DNA from 4 places in the Paenibacillus sp. GYB004 genome. Region 3 is predicted to be linked to each of the others. Evidence: riboswitches for the same ligand, from Rfam matches in the RefSeq annotation. Region 3 holds a riboswitch; each other region holds the start of a gene.
The links. A riboswitch is a leader RNA that binds a small molecule or an ion and turns the genes downstream of it on or off. The one in region 3 is predicted to bind cyclic di-GMP.

Region 1 (2,201 bases), on a different contig from region 3:
TTGTGCCATTTCCCGGCAGGTATCATAATGGCGTAGCCGTCATAGGCCATTTCCTGAAAATCCAACCGGTCTTTCCGATCACCCATTTGAACAAGCCCCTGGCCTTCTTCAATCCGTATGAATTGGTCAGTCGTCGGATGGACCTCCAGTCCGATATCATCACCGACATTAATACTCATCAGAGTCACTTGAAGATGCTTCCCTGTCCATAAAGCGGTACGGTAAGTATGATTTTGCTTTGCTGCCTGATCTATATTCACTACAAAAGGCTTCGGACCGTAATCTCTTAGCATTATATTTCCAGTGTGATTACTGTCGTTCCTGTACCCATTGTAATAATAAGGATTATAACCCCAATAGTGGTTGATCCAGTTGCTACGCATAGGATTATACCCTTGATAACGACGGCAAGAATTATAGTACATGCTTATTCATTCTCCTCTTATGATTTCATTGTTTACTTTTTATCCTATGCGTTTACCTATTTAATGGACTGCAAAATTTACAATAACAGGCTATAGCCTAATAAATGATGACAGAACAAATACAAAAAATTTGCTATTCATGCAGCCGAGTCAGCTTTGGTTGAAGAGCACCTGTTATTCCCAGCAAAAAGAGGCCTTCCCTTTTTAAGGGAGGCCTCTTTTTCTATTCTCATTGAACCTTCTTCCTTCGGACCATACAGAATTAATGACGAAGCCAAGAAAATTCGTATCAACAATCCCAAGGAGTAAGATATTTCTCGCTTTCGCCTCCGAACGAAAGTCCGGCGGCACGCGTCTCGCTTCTCCCGAAGCAATCGCCGCAAAATAACGGAACGCCTACCCGCTCATATTATGGATAAGTCCACCACATAGGGCTAAATGGATAGAAAAAACTTCCGATAATATAACTACAGACCTATACAAATCATCTATACTTATTGATATATTTTTCCTTGTAAAGATTTGTAGAATTAAATAGAACATTGGAATAAAGGCAAACCCGCTGAAAAGCGGAGACGCAAAGCTACAGGGGCTAAAACGGACTTGCACGTCCGCGATGCCAGCCAGCTGCCCGCAACGGAGGACTGACCTCCGTCTGTTTGCTTTGTGCTGACCAGACGGGGGTTTTTTGTGTTTGTTAACGGAGATAACCGTTGGATGCTGGAAGGAGGTGAAAATAACGTTCGAGTTTTTTCTTAAAAGGGCCGCCATCCCCTGGGGCTTAAGGATCGGCTACAAATTTGAAGAAACTTGAGATGGAAAAGAGGTTTCGAAACAGTCGGGGATGACTTAAGATCGTGCAGATACGACTCTTTCTTTTCACAATCTCAATATGCATCTTATTCACAACAGGAGGTATGTAAAATGTGGACTCGTCCTCGACTGCGGTCGTTGCGGCCATTTGTTTCGGTTGCGCTTAGCGCAGCCCTGGTTCTTTCTACTTTGATGGGATTGTTGTTTTTTCCGGCTCCGGCTTTGGCAGCTTCGGAGACAAAAGTGTTTCAGGAGGGTCTTGACGGGTATGCGGGCAATCAGAGTACCTTTATCACCTTTGCTAATCCTGACGATAATTACGGTACAGATACCATATTTTCCATTAGAAAAACCCTGTTGGACCTTCGGGCTCCTTTTATGCAATTCAATCTTTCATCCATACCGCGACATGCAACGATCGACAGCGCGACGCTGGAATTGACCACTTTTTCTAACGGCGTTTCATCTACGAGCGCAAATGTAGCTGTCCATAAAATCACAGTTCCTTGGGATGAAGCAACGATTACATGGAATAACTCGGTCGGCGCTGCGGTCTATGATCCGACTCCTGTCACCATACAATCGATGGACGGCAGACTAGCCAATTCCATAAGCAGTCTGGATCTAACCGCTCTTGTGCAGCAATGGGTTGACGGCACTGCGGATAATTATGGGTTCATGTTGCAGGTTACGGAATTGGACTCTGGAGTGATGGCGTGGCATAGAGGCTTTCATTCGGATGATTCAACCACGCAGACCAGCCGACCGAAATTGACCATCTCCTACACGTATGTACCCACAACGGGCGTGGTTGTGACGCCGGCTACCCTGCCGCTTGTGCTGGGAGGAAGTGCCGGACAACTGAGTGCCAATGTGCAGCCCGATGATGCTTTCAACAAGAACGTGCAGTGGACATCGTCCGATACCGCCATCGCGACCGTAGACGCAAGCGGGCGTGTTACA
Region 2 (2,201 bases), on a different contig from region 3:
GTTTCTGCAGCGGATGGAGACGGAGCAGCTTCGGCCTGGCGTCATATCGGTGCTGGATCAGGCTGCACGGCTCGGGCTTTCGGTCGGGCTGGCTTCCAGCTCGAGCCGGAGCTGGGTGACCGGGTACTTAACGAAGTTCGGGTTGCTGGACCGTTTCTCGTGCATTCGAACCAAGGACGACGTGTTGAAAGTGAAGCCGGACCCGGAGCTGTATGTACAGGCCGTCGGATGTCTCGGAGTCCAGCCCGGGGAAGCGATCGCGTTCGAGGATTCGGCTAACGGCGCACTAGCTGCCCACCGGGCGGGACTGCACTGCGTAATCGTGCCGAATCCGGTCACGGAGGCGCTGCTGTTCGGCGAGCACCGGAAACGTCTGACGACGATGGAGGGGCTTGATCTGGCCGAGCTAATCTCCGAGCTGCCGGCGGTCTAGCGAATGCGGCGGTTCGGCCTTTGTTCCGGTAGAACCGGCGGCTCGCATGCCGGGCCGAAACGAGAGATTTGCGACACTTTTTACCCTGAATCGACAGGCATTTGTACCGCTTACTTTCTAGTTTCAAAAAAAGGTAAGGTATGGTATATTAAATTTCGAGTACAACCAACGTCACATTCGTTATCATCTCGATGGCAAACTTGCCGAAAGGCAGGGACGCAAAGCTTCAGGTCTAACGCTCCACGCTCGATGAGCCATGACAGCTGGGCTGCCGACAACGTTCGCTTCAGCGATAAGTATTGCTGTGATCGGCCGTCCCTGTTTAGGGGCGGCTTTATATATGGCGGGCTTCTCCGCAGCAGTTCGTTTGCAGGATTCGAATATGCAGTTGAAAGGGAAGAACCCTATGCAGCGTATGGATTTAATACGGGCGTGCCTCCAATCCGTGTACCGAAGCGAGAAGTGGTTGTTCGTCGCGCTCGCACTGGTCGTCAGCGTCTGCGCGATTCTGTTTAGTGAGCCGGATGCCGCAAGCGTAGCGGCCTCGTGTACATTTGCCGGCTTTCTGCTAGCCTCCGTCATTTTTCGGGGGAAGCCGCCCGTTTTTTATGTGCTGACGGGGCTTGCTTTGTTCGTATACGCTGCAGCCTTGCAGCTTGACGTATGGTATGCCGAATTGTTCATCGCTTACCCGCTGTTGCTTATGTACGCTCTCCTAATGCCCAATCCCCTGTATATGCTAGTGGCCGCGCTTGCGGTTGGCCTCCATCTGTATACCGTCACCGACGACTCGGAACCATTCGCGCGGATCGCCCACCTGGTTTTTTTCTCGTTTATTGCTCTGGCCAACATTCTCCTCGCCTCTTATATTAAACATCTGGAGCAGGAACGAAACGAGTACCGCCACCTGAGCGGAATCGATTCGCTGACCGGCCTTGCTTCGCTGCAACAGACGCTGCAATTTGGTCAAAGACTGCTGGACGACGGCAGGACGGTCCGGGTGCTGCTGATCGATCTGAATTTTTTCAAGCAAATCAACGACACCTACGGCCACATGATCGGGAACCGCGTCATTATGCTTGTCGCCGACTACCTGCGGGAGATGATTCGTGATGTAAACGGTATCGCCGGGAGGCTGGGCGGGGACGAGTTTGTCGTCATCGTCGAGGATGCTCCCCGGTTTGAGAATATGCGGCAAAAGCTGCTGGACGAGCTGAACGGCAAGTCGTTTATCCCCGACGACGGGCTGCCTCCGGTATCGTTGTCCTTTTCGGTCGGCGTAGCGGTATCGTCAACCGAAGAGACGGTACATATCGAGGAACTGCTGCACGGTGCCGATCTGAATATGTATGAATATAAGCTGCAGCATAAGCTGCCGGCTTATCTCGGCAAAACGGCCGACCTGATCGAGCATAATCCGGCGCCGATCTGTACGTTCGACCGTAAAGGCAAGCTGCTGGCGATTAATCCCGCCGTCTCCGGGCTGCTCGGATATTCCGCCCAGGAGTTGACCAGACGCCAGTTCGTCGGGCTCATACATCCTCAGGACCGATTGAAAGCGTTGACATCTTTTCAGGAAGCGATGGAAGGCAACTCCGTGCATCTGGAGCTGAGGCTCATACATAGAGAAGGCTATACGGTCGAAGTGGACGTGACGAACATACCGATTATCGCCGATCTTCAAATCGTCGGCATATACGGAGTGGCCAAAGATGTTACGGACCGCAAAAAATCCGAAGAGCTGCTGCGCAACTCCGACCGTCTCGCG
Region 3 (2,201 bases):
AGATCAACCTGGACGGGATCGCCGCCCTGCTAGCAGTAGAGGAGCTGTCGGGCAACTGGCGGGCCTCTTTCGAGAAACGAATCGCAGGAACCGAACCGTCCGAAGGCGAGCGGTTAAACGGGAAGCCGTAACCCTCGGCTCTGCATCATCTTTTTTGCGAGCAGAGCGCGTTTAGCTTCGCTGAAACGACATATGTGCGAGTTAGCTAAATGGCTAAATGGCAAACTGGCTAACTAATTAACTAATGAGCTAACTAACCAACTCTAACCAACCAAATAGGAGCCTTTAGTCGTGTCCAGGCCGGTTTTCGGACAAAATAAAGCATACAAACCGCTCTTATTCGGTTCTGTCCCCGCTTGGAGCTGGACAACAGGCTAAAGCTAAACGGCCGCCCACGATAGGCGACTTTGCAGTACTGCCGCCTTGGAGCACTTGCAGCACTTGCAGCACTTGCAGCACTTGCAGCACTTGCAGCACTTGCGGCATTTGCAGCACTTGCGGCACTTGCGGCACTTGCAGCACTTGCGGCACTTGCAGCACTTGCGGCACTTGCTGACTCGACAAGCAGATGGCCCCATCCCCGTTTTAGTACGGCGGAAACTTTGATCTACCCAAAAAAGACCGGCAAGGCTCAACCTTCATCCGAAGGCTGGACTTTGCCGGTCTTTCCATATTTCCTCTATTAGCAAGCACAAGGCTTGAACGTATGATCTTTGATCGTCCGGACTACTTTAATCGACGTAACGGAAGTAGCCAGCGGCTGTCTTGGCTTGAAGGTGAGATTCAAGAAATCGGTAAGCTCCACTTCATGACCGGAATTTTTGAACGCTTCGACGAAATCGCCGACAGTCGGTTTTTTGCCGAGCTCGCAATAGATGTCGATCTGCTTGCTCACTTTGCCAAATTTGTCAAAATACTCCACCGTCGAGTAATATCTTTCCTTCAACATACAGTTCCTCCTAAGAAGTGTAGTCTACCGAATGTTGATGGAGCAGCTTCGCCTCCAACCATTTTCGGCAACCCGGCCGCCTTAGAGAATCCTCCTTAGGCCCGTCGGCTTTGCGTCCCGGACTTTCGTCCGGTTTGCCTTTGTCGTCCTGCTCAGAAACGCACTTTCATACCCGTATTACCTTTTACTATACAATATTACGGGACATTTATCTAGACGAAATCTTCCAAAGTCAAGATGAAATTCGAGCACTCGTTTTGCTGCTTTGGCACTATTCACTTTGTGTTGGTTCTTGTCGAATAAAAAGTATACCCGGATGCTGAGATGGCGGAAGGGAAATTCATATACAGGGGGAACGAGCATGTCTACTCATTGGAGCCGGAGCATCATTGCCAAGCTGAGCTTTTTCGCCGCGCTGTGCGCACTGTTGATGACGGCCGGACAAGCCGCAATTTCTTATTTGCAGCAAAAGGATCAGTATTATAACGAGCTCAAACAGTACCAGCAGATGGTGCACAAGTCTGTCGAGCAGCATGCCGGAAAGTTCGCTTCGCTCAAAGACTTTATCAAGACCAACAAAAAAGCCGATCCGGCACAGCCGGGCATTGCCCTTATTCAACCTTATATGGACCTGTACACCGGATCGGGCGGCGTGGCCAATACGTATCTGCTCTATCCCGGAACGATCGAATCCGGGGGCAAAACCGCGATGACGATCATGCTCGCGAACAAATCGCTTGCCGATTCCGGCTTCCAGCCTTCCACTCCGTACGAGCTGCCTCCGGCATTTACGAAAGCGATCCGGGCGGCGGAGAGCGGCGAGATCGGGGTATCCGACGTATTTTCCGACGATTATGGAACATGGGTCAGTATTTTGAGTGCGATACGCGATGAGAATGGCGGCGTTACGGCCATTTTGGGTATTGATTTCGATTATGCCAACGTACAGCATCAGCTGGACGCCAAGCTGAGAACCAGCTTGCTGGTCGGCCTCCTCACCGGGACGATCGCCGTGGCAATGATGATCGCCGTCATCGTATGGATCATCAGGCCGGTTCGCGAACTGACCCGGATTACTCAGAAAGTGGCCGGCGGGGATCTGACCGAATCGGTCTCGATCCGGCGCAAGGACGAGATCGGCGAGCTGGCCGCCTACTTCGGCGTCATGATCGGCAATATCCGCGAGATGATCGGGCGCATCCGCGAGACGTCGGACGTCGTCGCCGAGAACGCCGAGACGCTGCACGAAGGA
Region 4 (2,201 bases), on a different contig from region 3:
GAATTGGACTAGATCGAATCGTATATGAAAATCGTAGTGCTGCCCGGCTCCGATTTCGGCGAGTTACCCCGGAGATTGGAGCGGATGGACGTAACGATCCACCATCATTCGACAGAAGGAATACTCGATCTGACCTACAAGGGCGTAAACAAAATGTCGGCTCTGGAGCTATCGGGTTATCCCATCGGCCCGTTCGTCTGCTTCGGTAACGACATGAACGATCTGCCACTGTTCGAGAAGGCGCATCATTCGGTGGCGATCGGGGATTACGAGCCTTTGCTGCGAATCGCCAAGGAACGAATTCCGGCAGACCAGCATACGGAACGCAACATCATCTGCAAGCTTCGCGAGTTGGGCGAACGATATGCATGACTTTCGAATCAACCCGGCTGGACTTCAATCTGACTCCTTATGAAAGGGGACAGATTTTTTTGTGCCGAAAGTCGCATTACTGTATTAACGGAGATACGGGAATTTGGGAGTTCTGGATTTTTGCAAACGGGTCTGTCCGGGTTCGCGCGGGGAACGTTTACAAATCTTCCATGTCGTTTTACAATTTTTAACTTGAAAGCGGGAGACGATCATGCTACAAATAAGGAATATAGTGCCAAACGAATTCCAGGGATTAACTGAATTGATTCAAATGTAACAACGAAGCATCCTATATAGTGGAAAAACGACAAAATTCACCATGAGAAACCATAAAAACTTCATCGAAAAATGACGATGAATGGCGTTTTCTGCCATGGGAATGATTAAAAACACTTGAAATAATTATTATATAAGTTATTATAGTACGTAAGACTCAGTATATGGATGTTTCATAACAGAAAAAGGCACACTGTCCGAAAGGACAGGCCGCAAAGCTACAGGGGCTACCCCTTCCCGCATGGAAGGCATGCCAGCCAGTTGCCTGTCACCAACGGCCAATAGAGTCTATGGAGGTGACAATTACTTTGTCGCCTTTTTTGTGTGCGCAGAAAGGGGGAGATGCAATAAACCCGGCATAAGGCTCGACATTTACGGCCATGTTCAACCAAGCTATATACCAACGGAGGGTAGAGTATATGACGAACGGTTTTCGAAAAAAAATAGCCATTATTACGCTTATATTCACATTATGTTTCAGCAGCATCGCTGCGGCGGCGCAATCGACAGGCCGACCGACGACGATGGGGACGAACGGCATGGTCACCACCCAGCATTATCTGGCTTCCGCAGCGGCGCTCAAAGTGCTCCAGGACGGCGGTAATGCGGTTGATGCGGCGATTGCGGCGGCAGCTGTATTGTCGGTCGTGTATCCGCACTACGTCAGCATCGGCGGAGATGCGTTCTGGATGGTTTACAACGCGGAAACCAAAGAGCTGAAAGCATTAAACGCGAGCGGCCGCTCCGGGGAAAATGTCACGATCGATTTCTACAAAAACCTCGGCTACAGCCAAATCCCAAGCCGCGGCTACTTGTCGGCCAACACCGTGCCCGGAGCCGTATCGGGCTGGGAAGAAGCCTACAATTACGCCAAAACATCGATGAAAAACAGTTTACCGTGGCATAAACTGCTGGAGCCGGCCATCCAGTACGCCGGCAAAGGCTTTCCGGTTACTCCGAACCAGGAGCTCTGGACGATTATCGATACCGATACGACTCAGCCGGAGATCAAAAATCTGCAGCGGTTCGAGACGTTCCGCAACACCTTTTTGAAGCCGAACGGCGACGTGTACAAAGCCGGAGATTTGTTCGTTCAGAAAGATTTGGCCCATACGCTTGAGCTGATTGCCAAAAAAGGAGCCGACGGGTTCTATAAAGGCGAAGTGGCCGAGAAAATTGTCGCGGACATTCAGAAGCACGGCGGCGTGATGACGAAAAAAGATTATGCCGACCACAAAGCAAACTGGGTAGACCCGATCTCGGCGAACTACCGCGGCTATACGGCTTACAATTTCCCGCCGAACACGCAGGGCATGGCATCCTTGTCGATCCTGAACATTTTGAACAACTTTGATCTGAAAAACGACGTGGAGGAAGGCAGCGCCGACTACTATCACTTGATCGTCGAAGCGACGAAGCACGCTTTTGCCGATCGGGACAAATGGTTGACGGACCCGGAATTCGCCGATATACCGGTGGATGAGATTTTGTCGAAAGAGCGCGGAATCGAGCTTGCTTCCCGGATCGACATGACGCAAGTATCGAATAACTTG

Region 1: linked by a shared signal. The riboswitch ahead of PV433_RS24720 (S-layer homology domain-containing protein) and the one ahead of PV433_RS30405 (hypothetical protein) in region 3 are both predicted to bind cyclic di-GMP.
Region 2: linked by a shared signal. The riboswitch ahead of PV433_RS19010 (diguanylate cyclase domain-containing protein) and the one ahead of PV433_RS30405 (hypothetical protein) in region 3 are both predicted to bind cyclic di-GMP.
Region 4: linked by a shared signal. The riboswitch ahead of ggt (gamma-glutamyltransferase) and the one ahead of PV433_RS30405 (hypothetical protein) in region 3 are both predicted to bind cyclic di-GMP.

The regions. Positions count from the first base shown of each region.
Region 1 covers NZ_JARBDB010000057.1:349,321-351,521, forward strand. The annotation lists gene PV433_RS24715 (cupin domain-containing protein) at 1-425, opposite strand, end outside; cyclic di-GMP riboswitch class I at 968-1,060, shown strand; gene PV433_RS24720 (S-layer homology domain-containing protein) at 1,431-2,201, shown strand, end outside.
Region 2 covers NZ_JARBDB010000047.1:98,915-101,115, forward strand. The annotation lists gene PV433_RS19005 (HAD family hydrolase) at 1-433, shown strand, start outside; cyclic di-GMP riboswitch class I at 617-709, shown strand; gene PV433_RS19010 (diguanylate cyclase domain-containing protein) at 840-2,201, shown strand, end outside.
Region 3 covers NZ_JARBDB010000067.1:76,179-78,379, forward strand. The annotation lists gene PV433_RS30395 (MOSC domain-containing protein) at 1-131, shown strand, start outside; gene PV433_RS30400 (hypothetical protein) at 337-564, opposite strand; gene PV433_RS30405 (hypothetical protein) at 683-949, opposite strand; cyclic di-GMP riboswitch class I at 1,013-1,098, opposite strand; gene PV433_RS30410 (methyl-accepting chemotaxis protein) at 1,311-2,201, shown strand, end outside.
Region 4 covers NZ_JARBDB010000011.1:386,114-388,314, forward strand. The annotation lists gene PV433_RS07605 (HAD family hydrolase) at 85-372, shown strand; cyclic di-GMP riboswitch class I at 826-917, shown strand; gene ggt (gamma-glutamyltransferase) at 1,173-2,201, shown strand, end outside.